2 regions of the Schinkia azotoformans genome follow, and region 1 is predicted to be linked to the other one. Evidence: predicted binding sites of a transcription regulator. Region 1 holds the regulator's gene; the other holds the start of a gene.

Region 1 (11,684 bases):
TGAGCATATTCATTTGTGATTCCATCTCCGCTAATTTTTCAGCAACCGGATCCGGTAATTCATTATGTTTTAAATCACGAGCCACTCTTACTCCATCTCTTATTACTATTTTCCCTGGAATACCCACTACCGTGGAATTGGGCGGGACGTCTTTTAGAACAACAGAGCCGGCCCCAATTTTGGAATTTTCCTCAATAGTAATCGATCCTAATACCTTAGCGCCAGTGGCGACAAGAACATTATCCTTTAAGGTTGGATGCCTTTTCCCCTTCTCCTTCCCCGTACCGCCCAGTGTTACACCTTGGTATATGGTGACGTTATCACCGATTTCACATGTTTCCCCGATAACAACACCCATACCGTGGTCTATGAAAAAACGTCTGCCAATTTGGGCACCGGGGTGAATTTCAATCCCGGTAAAGAACCGACTTATTTGCGAAATAATTCTCGCTAGGAAGAAGAACTTTCGTTTATATAACGGATGGGCAAGTCGGTGGGCCCAAATTGCATGTAGTCCGGAATAGGTTAAGATTACCTCGATATAGCTTCTCGCTGCAGGATCTTGTTCAAAAATGACTTCGACATCTTCACGTAACATTTTAAACACTTCAATTCCCCCCTATTAGAAAAGCGCAAGCGCCTTGCTCATCGCCGTACAAACTGGAGGGTCTTTGACTTATCGTAGGGAGAAGACCTGAAGTTTGCTAGGCGATAGGCGCTGGAGCTAGACAATGATATGCAAAATTATATACTTTTAATATAAAAAAGCGCCCCTATGCTAATGCACAGAGACGCTTACGCGCGGTTCCACTCTGTTTGGGTAAAAGAACAAGTGCTATTACCCCAACTTCCCCCTTATAACGGCAGAGTCCCGCTTTTATCTACTAGAGTGATCGTTCAATAAAAGACTCAGAGGTGCATTTTCAAGATGGTCCGCTTAAACTACTTTCAGCCGGAGGTAGTTCTCTCTACTAAGCCAAAACAATCTCTACTTTTCCTCATCAACGTTTATACCTATACTATATTAGCTTTTTCTCGAAATGCCAATCAATTTATTTAGGCGGGCAAGAATTTTATCTTTTCCCAACAAGCGAATCGCCTGTGGAAGATCAGGTCCATGGACTTGTCCAGTTGTTGCAACACGTATTGGCATAAATAAATTTTTGCCTTTATGACCAGTTTCCTTTTGCACAGCCTTCATAGCCGCCTTAATGTCTTCAGCCTCGAATGTTTCAAGCTGCTCAACTTGTTGTTTAAAGTTTCTCACGACTTCAGGAACGCTTTCCCCACTTAATACCTCTTTTGCTTCTTCATCGAACTCAATATCTTCCTTGAAGAATAATTCAGTAAGCTCAACAATTTCAGCCCCATAGCTCATCTTTTCCTGATGAAGAGCAATTAAATCACGAGCCCATGCCCTTTGTTCATCTGTAAGATTCTCAGGAAGACGTCCGGCTTTAATTAGATGCGGCAATGAAATTTGAACGAGTCTGTCCACATCTACTTGTTTAATATATTGATTGTTCATCCATGTTAATTTATTTGTATCGAACACGGCAGGTGACTTAGCTAAACGGCTAGGGTCAAAGATTTTAATAAATTCTTCTTTTGTAAAAATCTCTTGTTCCCCGCCCGGTGACCATCCTAAGAGTGCAATAAAATTAAATAAAGCTTCAGGTAAGTATCCTAACTCTTCATATTGCTCAATAAACTGAATGATTGATTCATCACGTTTACTTAACTTTTTATGGGATTCATTTACGATTAATGTCATATGTCCAAAAATCGGCGGTTCCCAACCAAATGCATCATAAATCATCAGTTGTTTTGGTGTGTTAGTAATATGATCATCACCGCGAAGAACGTGGCTCATTTCCATCAAGTGGTCATCAATAACAACAGCATAATTATAAGTTGGAATACCATCCTTCTTAACAATAACAAAGTCTCCAAATCCATTGGAATCAAAGGATACTTCGCCTTTGACAATATCCTTAAAGGCAATTGTTTGATCAGAAGGAACTTTAAAGCGAATGCTGGCTTTACGGCCTTCTTCTTCAAGTGCTTTATGGTCTTCTGCAGACAAGCCACAGCATTTTCTAGAATAAGCTGGTGTTTCTCCTTTTGCCATTTGAGCTTCCCGCTCTTGTTCAAGCTCTTCTTCCGTACAATAACATTTATAGGCTGACCCCTTCGCTAATAATTCTTCCGTATACTTTTGGTAGATTTCGATGCGCTCCATTTGGCGGTACGGGCCATACTCTCCACCTATATCAATGCTTTCATCCCAGTCAATTCCAAGCCAAGTTAAGTATTTAAGCTGGCTTTGCTCCCCACCCTCAATATTTCTCTTAACATCTGTATCTTCAATACGAATAATAAATTTCCCATTTTGATTTCTTGCATATAAATAATTGAATAAGGCCGTACGTGCATTACCAATATGTAAATGCCCCGTTGGGCTTGGTGCATATCGAACTCTAATTTGCTTTGCCATAATTTCAGACACCTTCCGTTTTTTCCTAATATTTCTACTCTAACTTTAAATCTTAATGAATATTACCAAGGTGGTCAAGCTTGTTATTTAGTTAATAAAATAACGGCTTGAGCGGCAATTCCTTCACTGCGGCCGATAAAGCCAAGTTTCTCCGTCGTTGTAGCTTTCACATTGATTTGGCCAATTTCCGCTTCTAAAAGACTAGCAATACGCGCTCTAATTTCCTCAATATATGGTGCCATTTTCGGCTTTTGGGCAATGATTGTACAATCTAGGTTCCCAAGCTTATAGCCTTCCTTTTTTACAAGTGCCCAAACATGCTCCATTAGCTTTGCGGAATCCGCGCCAAGAAAAGCAGGGTCAGTATCAGGAAAATGCTTGCCGATATCACCAAGTGCTAATGCTCCTAAGGCTGCATCACTAACTGTATGAAGAAGTACATCGGCATCAGAATGGCCTAGCAAACCTTTTTCATACGGAATCGTAATTCCGCCGATAATAAGCGGTCTCCCTTCCACTAATTGATGAACGTCAAATCCTTGTCCAATACGAATCATTTGTTTATCTCCCTTTTTTATATTTAGCTAAAATTGCTTCCCCATAAATTAAATCCTCTGGCGTTGTTAGTTTAATATTTTCGTAATCCCCTAATACGATATGTACCTTTTTCCCTAATCTCTCCACTAAACTTGAATCATCCGTACCTAGAAATTGATCGTCTTCTGCCTTTTGGTGTGCATCTAAAATAACAGAAAGACGAAAAGCTTGTGGGGTTTGCACCGACCACAAGCTTGAACGCTCCACTGTTTTTTCTACTATGTTGTTCTGTACTGCCTTAATCGTATCCTTCATAGGCACTGCAACAATAGCCCCCTCATTTCTAGAGGCGCTGTTTACAAGTTTATGAATAATCGATTGTTTAATAAACGGTCTTGCCCCATCATGAATAAGGACAATGGCATCTTCGTCTGGTACGGCCTTCAATCCGTTATAGACACTATTTTGTCTCTCTTTCCCGCCGTTTACTATTTTAAGAACATTTTTAATATGATATTTGCGAATAAGTTCAATAAATAGATTTACCTCATTTTCATTAACGGCTAAGATGACACCTTTGCAGTGTTCATCTTGTTCAAACACATTTAAAGTATGAATAATGACAGGTATTTGATTTAAGGGAATAAAAAGCTTATTCATCCCTGCATTCATTCTTTTCCCTTGCCCTGCAGCAGGTATTACAACATAATAGTCCATCGTCTTCCCCTTATAAAGTCATTATAGTGCTTTCTCTAAAGCCTTGGGCTTAGCAAAAATCATTCGTCCCGCTGATGTTTGAAGGACACTAGTGACCAGAACATCAATACGCTTACCGATATAATCTCTACCTTCTTCGACAACGATCATTGTGCCATCATCAAGATAAGCAATCCCTTGATTATGTTCTTTCCCATCTTTTATAACCTGTACATTTAATTCTTCCCCTGGTAGAACAACCGGTTTTACGGCATTGGCCAGATCATTAATATTTAAAACTGAAACATTTTGCAATTCACAAACTTTATTTAAATTAAAGTCATTTGTAACGACAATGCCGGAAGTGATCTTTGCCAATTTTACAAGCTTGCTATCAACTTCCTGGATTTCTTCAAAATCACCTTCATAAATTTCCACATTAATTTCTAATTCTTTTCGAATTCGATTCAAAATATCCAAGCCACGGCGGCCTCTATTTCGTTTTAAGGCGTCCGAGGAATCGGCAATGTGCTGTAACTCCTCTAACACAAACTGCGGGATAACGATCGTCCCTTCTAAAAATCCGGTTTGGCAAATATCAGCGATACGACCATCGATGATGACGCTTGTATCAAGGATTTTCAATTTCCCCGGTACATATTCTTCTGCTTGATCTGCCTCATTGGCTTGTGGCTTCTTTTTATCTTTTGCCCCAAGCCGTGCTGGAAGCGAAAATAAATTTATAAGCTCTTCACGCTTTTTAAACCCTGTTTGAAACCCTAGATAGCCGAGAAACAATGTTACAAATATTGGAATAATTGTGCTTAACACTTCGAATTTAATACTTTTTAAAGGAATCATAATTAAAAAAGCAACAATCAAGCCTACAATCAAGCCTAAGCTTCCAAATAAAATATCGGTCGCCGGCGCCTTTACCAACGATTCCTCAATCTTACGGATTAAACCAACAATATAATCAGTTAACCAAAATGTAGAAAGAAATAAAATAATTGCTCCGTAAACTGTGCAGGCATAAGGGGACGCAAACCACCCGATATTACCTACATTCATTAACTCTAAAAATAGCGGAAAGTACAAGAACCCTAGTGTTCCGCCCACGATAATAAAAAATAGCTGAACGATTTTTTTAACCATTCCTTCACCTCCTTTTATCATTATTAACTTTTTTTCTATTTTAAAAACATTGTTCGTTACAGAAAAATAATATTTCACTTACTATTTTATATTGAAATGATGATAAATATCAATTTTGTAGGCAGATTACTAAAAATTGCATAAGCTAACGTTCCAAGGTGTGATCTAATGCTTCTGCTACTGTTGAAACGCCGATGACTTCGATGCCCTTCGGAGCTGTCCATCCGCCAATATTTCTTTCCGGTATAATAACCCTCTTAAAACCAAGCTTCGCTGCCTCCTGAACACGCTGTTCGACGCGGGAAACCCTTCTTATTTCCCCTGTTAACCCGACTTCGCCAAACACTACATCTGTTGGGTTGGAAGGTTGGTCACGAAAACTCGAAGCAATACTTACAGCCACACCAAGGTCAATTGCTGGCTCGTCAAGCTTAATTCCACCGGCTACTTTCAGATAAGCATCATAAGCCCCTAATAAAAACCCTACTCTTTTCTCTAGAACAGCCATAATCAAAGACACCCTGTTATGATCAATTCCTGTCGCCATTCTCCGCGGGTTTCCAAAGCTAGTCGGTGCTATTAAAGCCTGAATCTCCACTAACACTGGGCGTGTACCTTCCATCGAAGCAACAACTATGGAGCCAGCAGCACCTTCTGACCGTTCCTCCAAAAATATTTCGGAAGGATTTAGTACTTCCCGTAAGCCTTCTTCCTTCATTTCGAATATACCCATTTCATTTGTTGAACCAAATCTGTTTTTAACCGCCCTTAAAATACGATATGTATGATGGCGTTCCCCTTCGAAATACAAAACTGCATCAACCATGTGCTCAAGTAGTCTTGGACCAGCGATCGATCCCTCCTTTGTGACATGTCCGACTAAGAAAATAGCAATTCCCTTCGTTTTTGCAATTCGCATAAAGTGAGAAGTACATTCCCTTACCTGCGACACACTGCCAGGGGCAGATTGAACCTCAGGATGATAAACGGTTTGGATTGAATCGATAACAACAAAGGATGGATTCATTTCATCAATTGCTTTTTCTATATAAGCTAAATCTGTTTCGGATAAAACGAAAAGGTTATCACTTTCTATACGTAAACGATCGGCCCGAAGTTTCGTCTGGCGAGGAGATTCTTCTCCAGATATGTATAAAACTTTATGATTTCGATTTGCAAGCTGTGAGGATATTTGTAATAAAAGTGTGGATTTTCCAATTCCAGGGTCGCCGCCAATTAACACAAGTGATCCTGGAACAATACCTCCGCCTAAAACTCTGTCCATCTCCTTATACTCTGTATATATTCTCGGCTCGCTAACAGATTGAATGGTGGTAATCATTTGAGGCTTATTTGTTCCAGCTATTGTCTCAGAAGAAGTAACAAATGATTGTCTTCTTGATGATTTTGGGAGCTCTATTTCCTCCACCATTGTGTTCCACTCATTACACCCAGGGCATTTCCCCATCCATTTCGGTGTTTCATAGCCACATACCTGACAGCAAAATTTTGTTTTTTTCTTTGACATGAAAAAATCCCCTCTTAATTAAAGTTACCACATATTGTTAATATTTATGATACCATAACGAATAATGTAATCAAAAAGAAAAAAAGGACGCTTTTGGCATCCTTCCTTAAGTTCAAACACTACTCTGTCTTTACTACATAATCATCATTTTCTACATCAATGATGATTTTATGACCCTTTTGAATAGTCCCTTTTAATAACTCTTCAGATAAGCGGTCTTCAACCTGCTTCTGTAGTGCTCGTCTTAATGGTCTAGCACCATATTCAGGATCAAAGCCTTCATTTGCAATTTTTTCTTTCGCTGCATCTGATAACGCAAAATCAATGTCCTGCTCTTTTAAGCGTTTTGTTAATTCATTCGCCATTAACGTGATAATTTCATTAATATGCTGTTTCTCTAAAGAGTGGAAGACAATAATTTCATCAATACGGTTTAAGAATTCAGGACGAAATGCCTTTTTCAAAGCATCCATTACCTTCGATTTCATGTCCTTGTATTCTTGACCCTCTTGAACATTAAAGCCTACATATTTATTACGCTTAAGCTCGCTTGCACCGACATTTGATGTCATAATCACAATCGTATTTCGGAAGTCAACAGTACGTCCTTTTGAATCAGTTAAGCGACCATCCTCTAATACTTGAAGAAGAATATTAAATACTTCTGGATGTGCTTTTTCAATTTCATCTAAAAGAATTACAGAAAACGGTTTACGACGAACCTTTTCGGTTAATTGCCCCCCCTCTTCATGACCTACATAGCCTGGAGGTGAACCAACTAAACGGGATGTTGTATGCTTTTCCATATACTCTGACATGTCAATGCGGATCAAAGCATCTTCATCGCCGAACATGGCTTCTGCAAGAGCGCGAGCTAATTCCGTTTTACCTACACCAGTAGGGCCGAGGAAAATAAATGAACCGATTGGGCGCTTTGGATCCTTCAATCCGGAACGTGCTCTACGGATTGCTTTTGCTATAGCTTTTACAGCTTCCTCTTGGCCGATTACACGAGAATGGAGAATACTTTCCATGTTCAATAGACGGTCTGTCTCTGCTTGAGCCAATTTAGATACAGGTACTCCAGTCCAAGCAGAAACCACTAAAGCAATATCCTCTGTAGTTACTTCTGAGTTTTCTTTACCCTGTCTTTCTTTCCACTCTTTCTTCGTTTTTTCGACATCTTCACGAAGACGCTGCTCTGTATCTCTTAACGAAGCAGCTTTTTCAAATTCCTGACTTTGAACGGCTGCATCTTTTTCTTTTCTAATTTCCTCGAGCTTTTGCTCTAACTCTTTTAAGTTAGGCGGAGCAGTATAAGAGCGAAGACGGACTTTGGCTCCTGCCTCATCAATAAGGTCGATCGCTTTATCAGGAAGGAAACGATCTGATATATAACGAGCGGAAAGCTTTACGGCCTCTTCAATAGCCTCATCTGTAATGGAAACACGATGGTGGGCTTCATAACGGTCACGTAATCCATATAAAATTTGGATTGCTTCTTCTTGAGTCGGTTCACCAACTTGGATTGGCTGGAACCGACGTTCAAGGGCAGCATCCTTTTCAATATATTTTCGGTATTCATCTAATGTTGTGGCACCGATACATTGCAGTTCCCCACGTGCAAGGGAAGGTTTAAGAATATTGGATGCATCAATTGCACCTTCTGCTCCACCCGCACCAATCAAAGTATGCAATTCATCGATGAACAAGATAATATTGCCTGCCTGGCGAATTTCATCCATCACTTTTTTCAAGCGGTCTTCAAATTCACCACGATATTTAGTTCCGGCAACAACAGTACCCATATCGAGCGTCATGACGCGCTTATTACGTAAAATTTCGGGTACTTCATTTTGAACGATTTGCTGGGCAAGACCTTCCGCAATCGCTGTTTTACCTACCCCAGGTTCACCGATTAAAACCGGATTATTTTTTGTTCGGCGGCTTAATACTTCAATTACACGTTGGATTTCTTTGCCTCTGCCAATAACAGGGTCAAGGCTTCCTTCACGGGCAATTTGCGTTAAATCGCGGGCAAGACTGTCTAATGTTGGAGTATTAGCATTTGCTACCACCCCGCCGGAATGACTGCTGGAAGTAGATTCATTGCTTCCTAACAGTTGTAAAACCTGCTGGCGTGCCTTATTTAAGCTTACACCTAAATTATTTAATACACGGGCTGCAACGCCTTCGCCTTCACGGATGAGTCCAAGTAAAATATGCTCGGTCCCTACATAGGAATGGCCCAACTTTCTCGCCTCATCCATAGAAAGTTCGATCACCTTTTTGGCTCTTGGTGTATAGTGAATCGTTTGACTCGCTTCATCACCCCTGCCAATAAGGGCCTCCACTTCCTCTTGGATTTTTTCCGGCCCAAGATTTAGGGCTAATAGTGCTTTTGCTGCAATCCCTTCACCCTCACGAATAAGGCCTAATAAAATATGCTCAGTCCCGATATTACTATGTCCTAAACGAACCGCTTCCTCTTGTGCAAGTGCCAATACCTTTTGCGCACGTTCGGTAAATCTTCCAAACATCATTTAGATCACTCTCCCATCGAATCCTTTTCTAATTTTAATCGTTCTCGGATTAGAGTTGCTCTCCTTACATCTCTTTCTTCAGGAGCTAGTCTTTTTCCTGCAAATCTCTGTAAAAAACCTGGCTGCGTTAAAATCATTAATTCACTTAATATTGATCTTGAAACATTTTGTATAAATCCTAAATCAATGCCAAGCCTTACATCTGATAAACACCGGGAAGCTTCAGTTGATGGAATGATGCGGCTATTTGCTAAAGTGCCATAGGAGCGCCATACCTTATCTTCAAGCTGGATAGAGGAGGATCTTACAAGCATATCCCGTGCCGAGCGCTCTTGAGCAATGACTTGGGCAACTACACTTTCTAAATCTTTGACAATATCCTCTTCCGACATACCTAAGGTAATTTGATTTGAAATTTGAAATATATTTCCTTGTGCTTGACTACCTTCACCGTATATACCTCTCACAACCAATCCTAGTTGGTTAATGGCAGGTATTATTTTATTCATTTGATTTGTTAAAATGAGGGCTGGCAAATGAACCATTGCAGATGCCCGAAGTCCAGTCCCAACATTTGTAGGACAGCTCGTTAAATAGCCCCTTTTCTCATCAAATGCAAAATCAACTCTTTCTTCGATCCAATCATCAATCGCATTGGCAACCTGTAGAGCCTGGGATAATTGCAGTCCCGGAAATAAGCACTGAATCCTGACATGGTCCTCTTCATTGACCATTATGCTAACCTCTTCATTTTCTGAAAGGATCACTGCCCCTTGCTCTGCATCATCAGCAAGATGAGGGCTGATTAAATGTTTTTCAACTAATACTCGCTTATCAATCGGTTCAAGATCCATCATTTTAATAAGTTCAAATTGACCAAGATTGGGGTTAAAACTGCGGTTTACAATGGACTCCTTCATTAACTCGACAACTTGTTCTAAATCATCCCCAGAAGCTAAAGTAGGAAAAACGATGTCTTTCAGATTTCTTGCTAGACGGACCCTGCTGCTCAGCACAATATCACTATCAGGACCTTCTTGGCTCATCCAAGGGCTTAATGCCTGATTAATAAAACGTTGTAATGACATTTATGAGCGCTCCCCCTCTCTATGCTCACTTAAGAGTTGCTCTAAGGAGCGGATTTTGTCTCTGATTTCAGCCGCTCTCTCAAACTCCTCATTGTGAATTGCTTTTTGGAGCTGTTCCTTTAATTCCACAATTTCCTTCGTTAGATGAAGATTACCGCCTATTCGTTTTGGAATTTTACCTTCATGTGCTGTATTTCCGCTATGAACCCTTCTTAAAATCGGATCTATTTTGTTGCTGAATGTCTTGTAGCAGTTTGAACACCCAAACCTTCCAATCTTAGAAAATTGCTGGAATGTCATGCCACATTGATTACATTGCTCAGTAACAAGATTTCCAAAAGGATTACTGCTTGGGCTTGTAGATAGAGGATAATCTAAATTTAATAAGCCGGAAAGGAGGTTGCTAATCGAAAACCCTCCGGCCCCAGACATAATTTCACCTTTTTCCCTTGCACATTGCTCACAAAGATGCGTTTCCGTTTTCTGTCCGTTAATGATCTTAGTAAAATGGAGCGAAGCAGGGTTTTGGTGACATTCTTGACATTCCATAATTACACCTCTCCCTTTTTTAGGTTCGTTATTGGGTAGTTATTTACTTATATTTTAAGGTGAACAGCATCGATTTCAAAATGTTGGAGCGTAACTCATCTCTACCTGGTAATTCGATTAAAAGCACACTTCGATCAATAGCACTAATAATTAATTTAGCTTCCCTTTGAGAGATTACTTGTTCTTCAAGCAACCTTTCAATTAGAACCTCTGATGTAGACTGCGAAATTCTATTTGGAATAAGTTCAATCATTTGGTCAATTAATTCAGCATGGTCATCTGTTTCGACCTTTATGATCCGAATATACCCTCCTCCACCCCTTTTACTTTCCACTATATAACCTTTTTCAATCGTAAACCGAGTGTTGATCACGTAATTAATTTGTGAGGGGACACATTGGAATTTTTCAGCTATTTCATTTCTTTTAATTTCAACGACATTTTCTTCACTAATATGCAATACCTTTTTTAAATATTGTTCAATAATATCAGAAATATTTCGCATCAATCCCTCCCCTTTCTACTGACTTTGACTTTCTTTGACCATGAATATATTATATAGCCGAATCAAGATTCTTTTCAACTTTTAAGTCTAAGAAAAACACAGTAGTAGCATACCCACTTTTAATGGAGCACAAACGGAGAAATGGGAGATTGCCTCCTACGTTTACATTTTGGGTCTCAATAGATTTGCTGAACATAATCATTTGTCGAGATTTTATCCAGGATTTTCGCACGAATGGATGGGTCCTTCATTTTAATTTCTATTGTTATTTTCTTTTGATCGGCTTCACCTTCATTATTTTTTAATGATTGGATAGATACTTTTTGAAATGATATATCATTCTCTTCCAATACCTGCAATACCTCATTAAGCTTATTGCATTTCTTGTCCATTACAACCGTTAATATTTCCGTATTGCTTGTGGAAAGAATTCTCTTTTCAAACTTATTCAAAAAAATTAAACTTAATAACACAACAATTGTTGTTAGTAGAGCAGGTGCGATCATTCCAACCCCCACGATTAAGCCAATTCCAGCAACAACCCAAATGGATGCAGCTGTTGTTAATCCATGAACGGTAACACCTT
Region 2 (11,684 bases), on a different contig from region 1:
TTCCATCCAGAGGCACATCCGGGACCGAGCGACAGTTCTTGGTTATTTACAGATTTTGTTAGCTTGATGAATAGTGTAAGGAGAGAAAAAGTTTATGCCTAAATCAAATGACATCCAGACAGTACTAGTAATCGGATCAGGTCCCATTGTAATCGGGCAGGCAGCAGAGTTTGACTATGCAGGTACACAGGCGTGTTTAGCTTTAAAAGAGGAAGGTTGCCGAGTGATTCTCGTGAATAACAATCCTGCAACCATCATGACAGATGAAGCAAACGCCGATGCTGTTTATTTCGAACCTCTTACAGTGGAGAGCATTGAGAAAATAGTTGTTAAAGAAAAACCGGATGGCATATTAGCGACACTCGGTGGTCAAACAGGCTTAAACCTAGCTTTTTCTCTTCATGAAAAAGGTGTATTAGAAAAATACGGTGTAAAACTATTAGGAACTCCGATTGAGTCCATTAAAAAAGGGGAGGACCGTGAGGCCTTCCGTGAGCTTATGCACGAACTTAATGAACCTGTTCCTGAAAGTGAAATCGTCGAAGATATTGAATCAGCCCTTCATTTTGCTGAAAAGGTTGGTTTTCCAATTATCGTAAGGCCAGCTTATACATTGGGAGGCTTTGGAGGCGGGATTGCCAATGATCATGACGCTTTCATCGATCTTGTTAGAAGCGGCCTTGATGCCAGTCCAATTACACAATGTTTAATTGAAAAAAGCATTGCCGGCTTTAAGGAAATAGAATATGAGGTTATGCGCGATTCAAGTGATACATGTATCACGATTTGTAATATGGAAAATATCGACCCAGTTGGAATCCATACAGGTGATTCAATTGTTGTTGCTCCATCACAGACATTAACAGATGTTGAGTTTCAAATGCTGCGTGCAGCATCTGTTAAAATCATTCGTGCATTAGGGATAATCGGCGGATGCAATATTCAATTCGCATTAGACCCGGTAAGTAAAGATTATTACTTAATTGAAGTAAATCCTCGTGTAAGCCGTTCTTCAGCGCTTGCTTCCAAAGCAACCGGATATCCAATTGCCCGTATCGCTGCGAAATTAAGCCTCGGTTACACATTAGATGAGTTATTAAACCCTGTTACAGGACATACCTATGCCAGCTTCGAACCAGCCTTAGACTATGTTGTCATTAAATTTCCTTGCTGGCCGTTTGACAAATTCCCAGCTGCAAATCGGGTGTTGGGGACGCAAATGAAGGCAACCGGAGAAGTAATGGCAATTGATCGGAATTTAGAAAGTGCGTTACAAAAAGGGGTCCGTTCATTAGAATTAGGCACTGTTGGTTTAAAGCATGCATCGATCGAAAAGCTAAACGAAGAAGTGCTTATGTCGATTGTTAAAAACGCAGATGATCGCCGCTTCTTCGCTATTTTAGAGTTAATTAGAAGAGGCATAGATATAAAAAGTATTGAACAAGAAACAAAAATTAATTCATTTTTCTTAAGCGCATTTAAGCGTTTAATTCAAATGGAGCAGGAAATTGATTCTTATACAGTTGATAAAGTAACAGAAGAGTTTATGAAAAAAGTAAAAAAATATGGATTCTCAGATTCGTATTTGGCAACAGCTTGGAATGTTTCTGAAGCAGACATTCGTGATTTAAGAAAAGGTTTTAACATTTTTGCAGCTTATAAAATGGTAGATACATGTGCGGCTGAATTTGAAGCTAACACGCCATACTATTATTCAAGCTATTTCGGTGAGTGCGAGGTTGAACAAAGCGACAAGAAAAAAGTATGTATTATCGGCTCCGGACCAATTCGTATTGGTCAAGGCATAGAATTTGATTACAGTTCTGTTCACGGTGTTTTAGCCCTCCAAGAAGAAGGCTATGAAACAATTATGATTAATAATAATCCAGAAACTGTCAGCACAGACTATGAAATGGCAGACCGCTTATATTTTGAACCATTAACACTGGAGGATGTCCTAAATGTGCTTGAAGTGGAAGGCACTAACGATGTAATCGTTCAATTTGGCGGACAGACCGCCATTAATCTAGTTTCTCAGTTGGAACAAGCCGGTGTAAACCTTCTTGGAACGAGTGAAGATATAATTGATCAACTGGAAGATCGTGATCGTTTTTATCAGCTTTTACGTAAAGTGGATGTTCCACATATACCAGGTGAAATTGCCGAAAATATAGATGATTTAAAAGAAAAGGCTGCGTTGATTGGATTCCCGATCCTTTTAAGACCATCCTATGTAATTGGCGGTAAAGGGATGATTATTCTTAAGAATGAACAGGAATTAGATCAATTAATAACAGGTCAAACTGAACAAGTATTCCCAATTCTTTTAGATGCTTATGTTGCTGGCAAAGAAGCCGAAGTGGATGTCCTAACGGACGGAGAAGAAATTTTAATACCTACCATCATTGAGCATGTCGAAAAGGCTGGCGTCCATTCAGGAGATAGTACAGCGATTTTACCTTCCATATCAATTTCGGATCATGAAAAAGGGCTAATGGCTGAGTATTCAAAGCGAATTGCGAAGGAACTGAATTTTAAAGGCATCATGAATATTCAATTTGTCCTTTCTGAGGCAAAGGTTTATGTGTTAGAGGTAAATCCGCGTGCAAGTAGAACGGTGCCAATCTTAAGTAAGGTAACAGGCGTACCTGCAATACAAATTGCGACAAAATTATTGCTTGGGAAATATTTAACTGATATTACAGACCAAAAAGGTCTTTTACCTGATCGTCCTTATATCACGATTAAGTATCCTGTATTCTCAACGATCAAGCTTGCCGGCTTAGATCCGGTATTAGGCCCGGAAATGAAATCAACCGGCGAAGGGATTGCGATTGCCGAAACAAAGCAAGAGGCATTTTATAAAGTATTCCACTGGAATGAACAAAAAGCGCACAATAAAAATGAAATCTTCATTGATGACAGTGACTTAGACAACGATTTTATCGAAGCTATTAGCAGCTTAATTAATAAAGCAGGCTTAACAGTTGCAAAAAATAAAGATTATGAAAAATGGGTGCAAAATCCCAAAGCATTAGCATTAATTAGTTTATCTAAAAAGAAAACGGAACAAGAAATTGAAAAACGTCAACTAGCGTTAAAATATCGTCTCCATGTTTTTACAGAATGGGAAACAGTAGAAGGATTTTTACTAGGTATTAGAGAAAGTAGCTTTAGTGTTAATTCGATTCAAGATTGGCTAACGAAAAAAAATATTGAGAAGGAAGTGGTTTAAATGAGCACAACAATGATTGCAGCACCGAAATTGCACGTAGATGATTTGTTAACATTAATTGATTTAACCCAAGACGAAATCGTAGATATAATTAAAACAGCCATTGAGTTAAAAAAGCTGCACAAAGCAGGTCAACACTTAGACGTATTAAAAGGAAAAACGATGGGAATGATTTTTGAAAAATCATCAACCCGTACTCGTGTTTCCTTCGAAGCAGGAATGACTCAATTAGGCGGCCATTCCATCTTCTTAAGCAGTAAAGATACACAGTTGGGAAGAGGAGAGCCTATTTCCGATACGGCACAAGTTCTGTCTGAGTACATCGATATTATTATGATTCGTACTTTTGAGCATGAACGTGTTGTTGAATTAGCAAAACATGCAACGATCCCTGTTATTAATGCCCTAACAGATGATTATCATCCATGTCAGGCCTTAGCAGACTTAATGACAATTTATGAAATTAAAGGAAGCTTAAAAGGGCAAAAGCTTGTATATGTTGGCGATGGCAATAATGTAGCACACTCGTTAATGATAGGCTCCGCTAAAGTTGGCGTGGATTGCATCGTCGCTTGTCCTGATGCCTATCAACCAAAAGCTGAAGTTGTTGAGATTGCCAAAAAGTTTGCTGAGGAAACGGGTGCAACGATCGAAGTAGTCAATGATCCAATTGAAGCTGTTAAAGGCGCTGATTTCATCTATACTGATGTTTGGACAAGTATGGGCTTTGAAGACGAGGCTGCTGAAAGAATACAGACTTTACAACCATACCAAGTGAATGCTAAATTAATGCAATATGCTAAGGATGATTATTCCTTTATGCATTGTTTACCTGCACATCGCGGTGAAGAAGTAACAGCTGATATTATTGATGGCCCACATTCTGTTGTAGTTCAAGAGGCCGGCAACCGACTTCATGTACAAAAAGCGTTAATTTTAGGGTTGCTTAATAAATAATGTTTTATACGAAGGGCTTTCTCAATTAGTTGAGAAGTCCTTTTTGTATTTTCTCCACCTTTATCCATTAATGAGTTTAAAGAAACCGGACATAATAGTAGTGAACCTTAAATTCAAGGAGGTTTTTATAATGGGGCAACCACGTCAATTTCGCGCCGGTCAGAAAGCACCGAATAATGGAATTTATGTTGAAATCGGTGAAACTGGATCAATGGTCCAAAAACCGCAATCAATAAGGCTTGAAGTCGGGGAGCGTTTCCCAGAGAATTCAAACCATAACCGTGTCTGGACGTATAAGAGTAAGTTTAAATAAGAAACACTATCCGCCTGAAGTTCATAGGGCGGATTTTTTTTGTTAAATCGCTTATTTAGTTGAATTTTTCACTGAAAATGCCCTATAATATAAATAGGTCAAAGTTGGTCAAATTATTCGAAAGGTGAGAGGGATTAATATGGATATGAATAAAATGACTGAGAAAACACAAGAAGCCTTAGTCAACTCCCAGTCGTTGGCTGTGAGAAAAGGACACCAGCAAGTAGACGTTGAACATGTATTTTCTTCACTCCTTACCCAAGAGGATGGGATCACTACTAGCATTTTACAAAAATTAAATATTAACCCGGGAACCGTCCAAAAATTAGTCGAGGAAGCTTTAAATAAGCTGCCAAAGGTATCTGGTTCAGGAGTTGAATCAGGTGCTGTTTATATTACACAAAGATTGCAGTCATTATTAGTCCGTGCTGAAGATGAAGCGAGCCGCTTGAAAGATGAGTATATTTCTGTTGAACATTTAATATTGGCTATGACTGACGAAAAACAAACGACAGAAATAGCAAAAATCTTTCAACAAATCGGCTTTGATCGTGCTTCCTTATTAAAGGTGCTTACGGAGGTACGAGGAAATCAACGGGTAACAAGTCCGACTCCGGAAGTCACTTACGATGTTCTTAAAAAATATGGACGTGACTTAGTTGAAGATGTTAAAAAGGGAAAAATCGACCCAGTCATTGGCCGTGATGCTGAAATAAGACGGGTTATTCGGATTTTATCAAGGAAGACAAAAAATAACCCAGTCCTAATTGGGGAGCCGGGGGTAGGTAAAACAGCAATAGTTGAAGGCCTTGCGCAAAGGATCGTTCGCAAAGACGTACCCGAAGGATTAAAGGATAAAACGATTTTTTCATTAGATATGAGCTCCCTTGTAGCTGGCGCCAAATATCGTGGTGAATTTGAAGAACGATTAAAGGCAGTCTTAAATGAGGTTAAAAAGAGCAATGGCAGAATTTTATTATTTATCGATGAGCTTCATACAATTGTAGGAGCTGGTAAATCAGAAGGTGCGATGGATGCCGGCAATATGTTAAAGCCAATGCTTGCTCGTGGGGAACTGCACTGTATTGGTGCCACGACATTGGATGAACATCGAAAATATATTGAAAAGGATCCCGCGCTTGAAAGAAGATTTCAACAGGTGCTTGTAGAAGAACCAACAGTTGAAGATACGATTTCAATCTTACGAGGATTAAAAGAAAGATTTGAAATTCACCATGGGGTTAACATCCATGACCGTGCCCTTGTAACAGCAGCTGTGCTGTCAGACCGTTATATTACGGAACGATTTTTGCCTGATAAAGCTATTGATCTGATTGATGAAGCATGTGCAACGATTCGAACAGAAATTGATTCGATGCCTTCTGAATTAGATGAAGTGACACGTAAGATCATGCAGTTGGAAATCGAGGAAGCCGCCCTAAGTAAAGAAAAGGATCAAGCAAGCCAAGAGCGGTTAGAGGCTTTAAGAAAAGAATTAGCAAATTTCAAAGAAACTGCCCATGTGATGAAAGCGAAATGGGATGAAGAGAAAAAAGAGCTACAAATGATTCAACAGTTAAGGGAACAGCTCGAAGCATTAAGACGTTCACTTGAAGATGCGGAAGCAAAGTATGATTTAAATAAAGCGGCAGAGCTAAGACATGGAAAAATCCCTGCACTTGAAAAGCAATTAAAAGAAAAAGAACAACAATTAATGATGTCAGAAAAAGAAGGCCGACTTCTTCGGGAAGAAGTAACAGAAGAGGAAGTCGCAGAGATTGTCGGCCGTTGGACAGGGATTCCAGTATCGAGACTGGTGGAAGGAGAGCGTGAAAAACTTCTTCGTTTGGATCAAATACTCCATGAACGGGTTATCGGCCAGGATGAGGCTGTACAGCTTGTTGCGGATGCTGTCATTAGGGCTCGTGCAGGTGTGAAAGACCCTAACCGTCCAATCGGTTCTTTCATTTTTCTAGGACCGACAGGGGTTGGTAAAACGGAGCTAGCCAAAGCACTGGCAGAAAGCTTGTTTGATAGTGAAGAGCATATGATTCGGATCGATATGTCCGAATATATGGAAAAGCACGCTGTATCAAGATTGATTGGGGCCCCTCCAGGATATGTTGGCTACGAAGAAGGGGGACAATTAACAGAAGCCGTTAGAAGAAAACCGTATTCCGTTATTTTATTAGATGAAATTGAAAAAGCCCATCCAGAAGTATTCAATATCCTTCTGCAAATGCTTGATGACGGTAGGATTACGGATTCAAAAGGTCGTGTAGTTGATTTTAAAAATACAGTCATTATCATGACATCGAATATTGGATCTGCCCATTTACTAGAAGGATTAACCGATAGTGGACAAATTCAGGAGCCAGTTCGTGAAAAAGTATTGGCTCAACTGCGCCACCATTTCCGTCCTGAATTCTTAAACCGGGTAGATGATACGATTTTGTTTAAGCCTTTAACTGTAAAAGAAATCTCTGGTATTGTCGGTAAACTTGTTAATGAATTACAAGCACGCCTTCAGGATCGTCAAATTAAATTGTCGCTAACGGAGGAAACTAAATTGTTTATTGCTAATGAAGGCTTTGACCCAGTATACGGCGCACGACCATTGAAACGTTTTATTCAACGTTTTATTGAAACAAAAGTAGCTAGGGAAATTATTGCAGGTAATATAATAGACGGTTCCAATGTTGTCATTGATGTTGAAAACGGCGACTTAAAGATAAAGGTCACCGAATAGAATAAAAAGAGGCTGAATCCGTGATTCAGCCTCTTCCTTTTAGTGATGTTCTTGTGGTTCGTTTGGTACGCCTGCTTCACCAAGGAAAATAACGATAATTGAAAATACTGCGCAAAGGAAAACACCTTGCATGAAATTATATGTACCACCCGTCATACTGCTTACTACATATACAAGCATTTGGCTTAATAAAAATGTCCAGAATACAGTCCAAAATATACGCATTACTTATTCACCTCGATTTTAAGCACGTTTGAAATTAATTTTACCATATATTAAGTTAAAAATATAGGTAAATAACCTTTGCTTTTTTTAAATTATGTCATACATTAGAAGTGTATGTACAAGAGTAAAGAGGCGGGGAAAACAATGAATCTCGATCAACATTTTTTTAAAATTAATGATCAATGGAACGTAATTCACCTTCCTGAACGCCCCAATGGCTTTGCTATCTTAATTATCGGTGATCAGAATCATTATGTGGACAAAACGACAAGCTTGTGGATTCAAAATCCAGAACGATTTCAAATGCTTGAAAATTTAAGGGAAAAAGGTTACACGATTTTTTATTCTAATTTATTTGGCAGACATTGGGGGAGTCCAAAGTCAGTTCATCTGTTAAAACAGCTTTATCATTTAGTAATCCGTAGAGAAATTCTAAATGACAAAATTCACGTAATCGCTGAGGGCATGGGTGCTCTGACTGCATTAAGACTAATGAATGAAATGGAACCATCACTTCGATCTGTCTCAATGTTAAGTCCTTGCCTAGATCTTAAAGCTTTTATAAATACCGAAAAAAATAATAAATTATTTTATAAAAGATTACTGAAAGAATTAGCCTTTTCTTATAAGATTGAAGAAAAATATGTTGAATCAGAAATAATCAACAATTTTGATCTTTGTAATTTTACATCTAAAACTCCGGTGAAAATTTGGCACTCTACAAATCGGGTCCTATATTCATTTTCTGATCATAGCCGAAGTTTTGAGAAAATCCGTGAGCAAGAAGGAGCACCAATAGAACTTTCGATACATTTATTTGAAAAAAGATTTCATATTACTTCAAACATTATTTCTTACCTAAAAAGATATGAGCAGGTTTTATGAGAAGGGCGGACAAAGTTCTGTCCTTTTCTTTTTTTATTCTAAAATTAGCAGTCCGGCATAGTTATTAAGTAAAATAGACTTGGAGGGCTTTTCATGAAGAAAGCGATGGTAATTGGTTCACTAGGATTTATCGGCTTTTCCCTTTCTAAACGTCTTTTGGAGGAAGAGTTTGAAGTTATTGGGATTGATCATTTTTCTGAAAAACATGACCAACTTAAAGAGCAAAAGCTGTTGGAAATTGCTAGGAATAGTAATTTAATATATATTAATAATCCAGTTGAAAATCTTATTTTAAAAGAAGTGGCCGAGAGTTGTGATGTCCTATATTATTGCTTACATGACTCAGATATTAATAAAAACAATATAAATAAAAAAATGACAAAAATGAAAGATATTCTTACGAAGGTAATGGACTATTGCAATGAAATTATGTGTAAATTTGTTTATCTTTCATCCTACGAAAGCTTAAATCAACGTAACCCAATAGGTCAAATGAAAATGGAAGAAGAATATGAAATTGAAAATTACAGTAAACTGAACAAAAACTTTTTTTTTCATATTGTGCAGCTTCCTACAGTCTATGGTCCGTGGCAGCCTGATTCGATGACGTTTCAACAATTAATTATGGGAAAGGATTCACCTTCGATCGATCCAATTAGAGAGGATGCTATTTTTGTTGAAGACTTAGTAGAAATTTTATTAGAATTACCAGCAGATTTAGATGTCAATAAAATAATAAAAATTAACAGCAATAGAAAAAATCAGTGGCAAGAAGGGGTAAATCTTATTAAAGGAACTTCAAATCCGAAACAGGAGTCAAGTGAACTTGAGGTAAAGAATGTGAAGGATCAGGAAGTCTATCATAGGCATTTACAAACAACTCTAGAAGAAGGAATCAGACGACAAAAGGAGCATTATAAGTATCTACAAAAACTAAAAGGATTAGGATTAATTTAAAATCCTTTTACATCTTTGTATCTGTTGGGTAAAATAGAAATGTTGGATACATAGATGAAATGGATATAATAGGGAGGGGCTTGTTTTGAAAAAGCTTCTTTTAATTTTGGCAACATTTATACTATTAGTCACTGCTTGTGGACAACCAGCTACCAATCTTTCAACAACAAAGATAGGATTACTTTTACCGGATACAATCAATGAACCAATATGGGGGAATAAAGGGTATAAAGGCCTATTATTGATACAATCTGCATTAAAGGCTGATGTTTATTATAAAGAAAGTATGAAAACGAGAATGGAAGTAAAGGAAGCGTTGGATGAATTTGAAGAGGAAGGCGTTAACCTTGTATTCGGACATGGGGGTGAGTATGGTCCTTTTTTCGAAGAATTACATAACGACTATCCTGATATGGATTTTGTATATTTTAACGGAAACTTTACAGCTGAAAATGTGACGAGTATTAAATTTGAATCTCATGCAATGGGATTTTTTGGTGGAATGGTTGCAGCAGAAATGAGTAAAACAAAACATATTGGTGTCATTTCAGCTTTTAATTGGCAGCCAGAGGTTGAGGGGTTTGTTAAGGGAGCTGAATATCAAGACCCGAATGTGGTTGTTGATGTTCATTATACGAAGAGCTGGAGCAATAAGGAAAAAGCTTTAAAAGCCTACAGTGAAATGGAAAAGACAGGTGTTGATGTGTTTTATCCTGCCGGTGATTCCTTTAATCTTCCGGTAATTGAAGCTGTAAAAGAGGACGGGCATTATGCAATTGGTTATGTCTCTGATCAATTAGATCTAGGTGAATCAACGGTTCTAACTAGTACGGTTCAACATGTCGAAGGGCTTTACAAACTGATTGCCACTCAATATATTGCCGGCAAGTTTCAGCATGGAATTAAAACCTTTGATTTTGGAGATGATGTTATTTCTTTAGGAGACTTTAGCCCGGAAGTTCCTGATGAACTGAAGGTTGAAGTTAATAAAGCTGTTGAATTATACAAATTAACTGGGGAGTTTCCCGGTAGAAAATAATGAGATGAAGGGGTAAAGATGATGGATCAAGAAAAAAATTTTAAATTTATGCAAATTGCGATGAAGTATTTACCTGAGGCACAAATGATGCTTAAGGAAAAAGGGATGGAAGTAAATATGGATATGATGCAGCCAATGCTCGATGTCCTATTAAAGGTCATGAACGATGCGTATGAGCTTGGAGCATCGGAAGCTAAAGCCGAGTAAAAAGTTTGTTTGAAGGGGTGGACCTAACAGTCGACCTCTTTTGTACATTTCTTTTTATAGACAAGAACTAGTAAGTGTTATAAAATTAGTACCAAGTCATAATATTTGATCATATACCATGATCATAAATTTTGAGAATGCAAAGGGGTTTTGTTAATGAATGCTGGTATAATTGGTATTGGACGTTATCTTCCTGAGAAAATTGTTACAAATGCAGACTTAGAGAAGATTATGGATACTTCAGATGAGTGGATTCAAACAAGAACAGGAATTAAAGAAAGAAGGATTGCTGACGATACAATCAATACTTCACATATGGCTTTTTTTGCTGCTGAAAAAGCAATCGCGAATGCTGGAATTACGGCAGAGGATATCGATTTAATCATTACGGCTACCGTTACACCTGACTCTCCTTTCCCATCCGTTTCATGCTTAGTTCAAGAAAAGCTAGGTGCGAAAAAAGCGGCAGCAATGGATATTGGAGCTGCATGTGCTGGCTTCATGTATGCGATGGTAACAGCTCAGCAATTTATTCAAACAGGAACATACAAAAATGTGCTTGTAATTGGTGTTGAAAAGCTTTCAAAAATTACCGATTGGACTGACCGCAATACAGCAGTATTGTTCGGTGATGGAGCTGCTGCGGCTGTTATAGCGCCGGTATCAGAAGGAAGAGGAATTCTTTCATTTGAGTTAGGTGCAGATGGCGTTGGGGCAAAGCATCTTTATCAGGATGAGTACATTATTATGAATGGCCGTGAAGTCTTTAAATTTGCAGTCCGTCAAATGGGTGAATCAGCTGTCAATGTAATCGAAAAAGCTGGTTTAACGAAGGAAGATGTTGATTTTTTAGTTCCACACCAAGCTAATATTCGAATTATGGAAGCATCTAGACAAAGGCTAGAGCTACCAGAAGAAAAAATGTCAAAAACAGTAGACAAATATGGCAATACATCATCATCCTCTATTCCGATTGCATTAGTTGAGGAAATTGAAAATGGAAAAATAAAAGATGATGATATCATTGTTATGGTCGGTTTTGGCGGCGGTTTAACTTGGGGAGCTATTGCTTTGAGATGGGGCAAATAATTTAGCAGGAATTCGTAAGCAATGATAG

Evidence for each region. The regulator CtsR, encoded in region 1, represses protease genes until heat stress. The targets are predictions, from matches to a motif close to ATGGTCAATAAAGGTCAAACA.
Region 2: clpB (ATP-dependent chaperone ClpB) is a predicted target of CtsR. The motif match lies at 4,600-4,620, and genes of this name have one in related genera.

The regions. Positions count from the first base shown of each region.
Region 1 is NZ_JARSMD010000020.1:700-12,383, reverse strand. It holds gene cysE (serine O-acetyltransferase) at 1-607, opposite strand, end outside; T-box leader at 785-1,014, opposite strand; gene gltX (glutamate--tRNA ligase) at 1,025-2,497, opposite strand; gene ispF (2-C-methyl-D-erythritol 2,4-cyclodiphosphate synthase) at 2,581-3,054, opposite strand; gene ispD (2-C-methyl-D-erythritol 4-phosphate cytidylyltransferase) at 3,059-3,751, opposite strand; gene P9E47_RS12505 (PIN/TRAM domain-containing protein) at 3,773-4,885, opposite strand; gene radA (DNA repair protein RadA) at 5,031-6,413, opposite strand; gene clpC (ATP-dependent protease ATP-binding subunit ClpC) at 6,533-8,956, opposite strand; gene P9E47_RS12490 (protein arginine kinase) at 8,962-10,044, opposite strand; gene P9E47_RS12485 (UvrB/UvrC motif-containing protein) at 10,045-10,593, opposite strand; gene P9E47_RS12480 (CtsR family transcriptional regulator) at 10,637-11,098, opposite strand; gene P9E47_RS12475 (MgtC/SapB family protein) at 11,275-11,684, opposite strand, start outside.
Region 2 is NZ_JARSMD010000005.1:92,392-104,075, reverse strand. It holds gene P9E47_RS02755 (carbamoyl phosphate synthase small subunit) at 1-102, shown strand, start outside; gene P9E47_RS02750 (carbamoyl phosphate synthase large subunit) at 95-3,235, shown strand; gene argF (ornithine carbamoyltransferase) at 3,236-4,192, shown strand; gene P9E47_RS02740 (YjzC family protein) at 4,323-4,505, shown strand; gene clpB (ATP-dependent chaperone ClpB) at 4,645-7,254, shown strand; gene P9E47_RS02730 (YjzD family protein) at 7,294-7,479, opposite strand; gene P9E47_RS02725 (alpha/beta hydrolase) at 7,624-8,364, shown strand; gene P9E47_RS02720 (NAD-dependent epimerase/dehydratase family protein) at 8,458-9,321, shown strand; gene P9E47_RS02715 (BMP family ABC transporter substrate-binding protein) at 9,407-10,360, shown strand; gene P9E47_RS02710 (ComZ family protein) at 10,382-10,567, shown strand; gene P9E47_RS02705 (beta-ketoacyl-ACP synthase III) at 10,724-11,656, shown strand.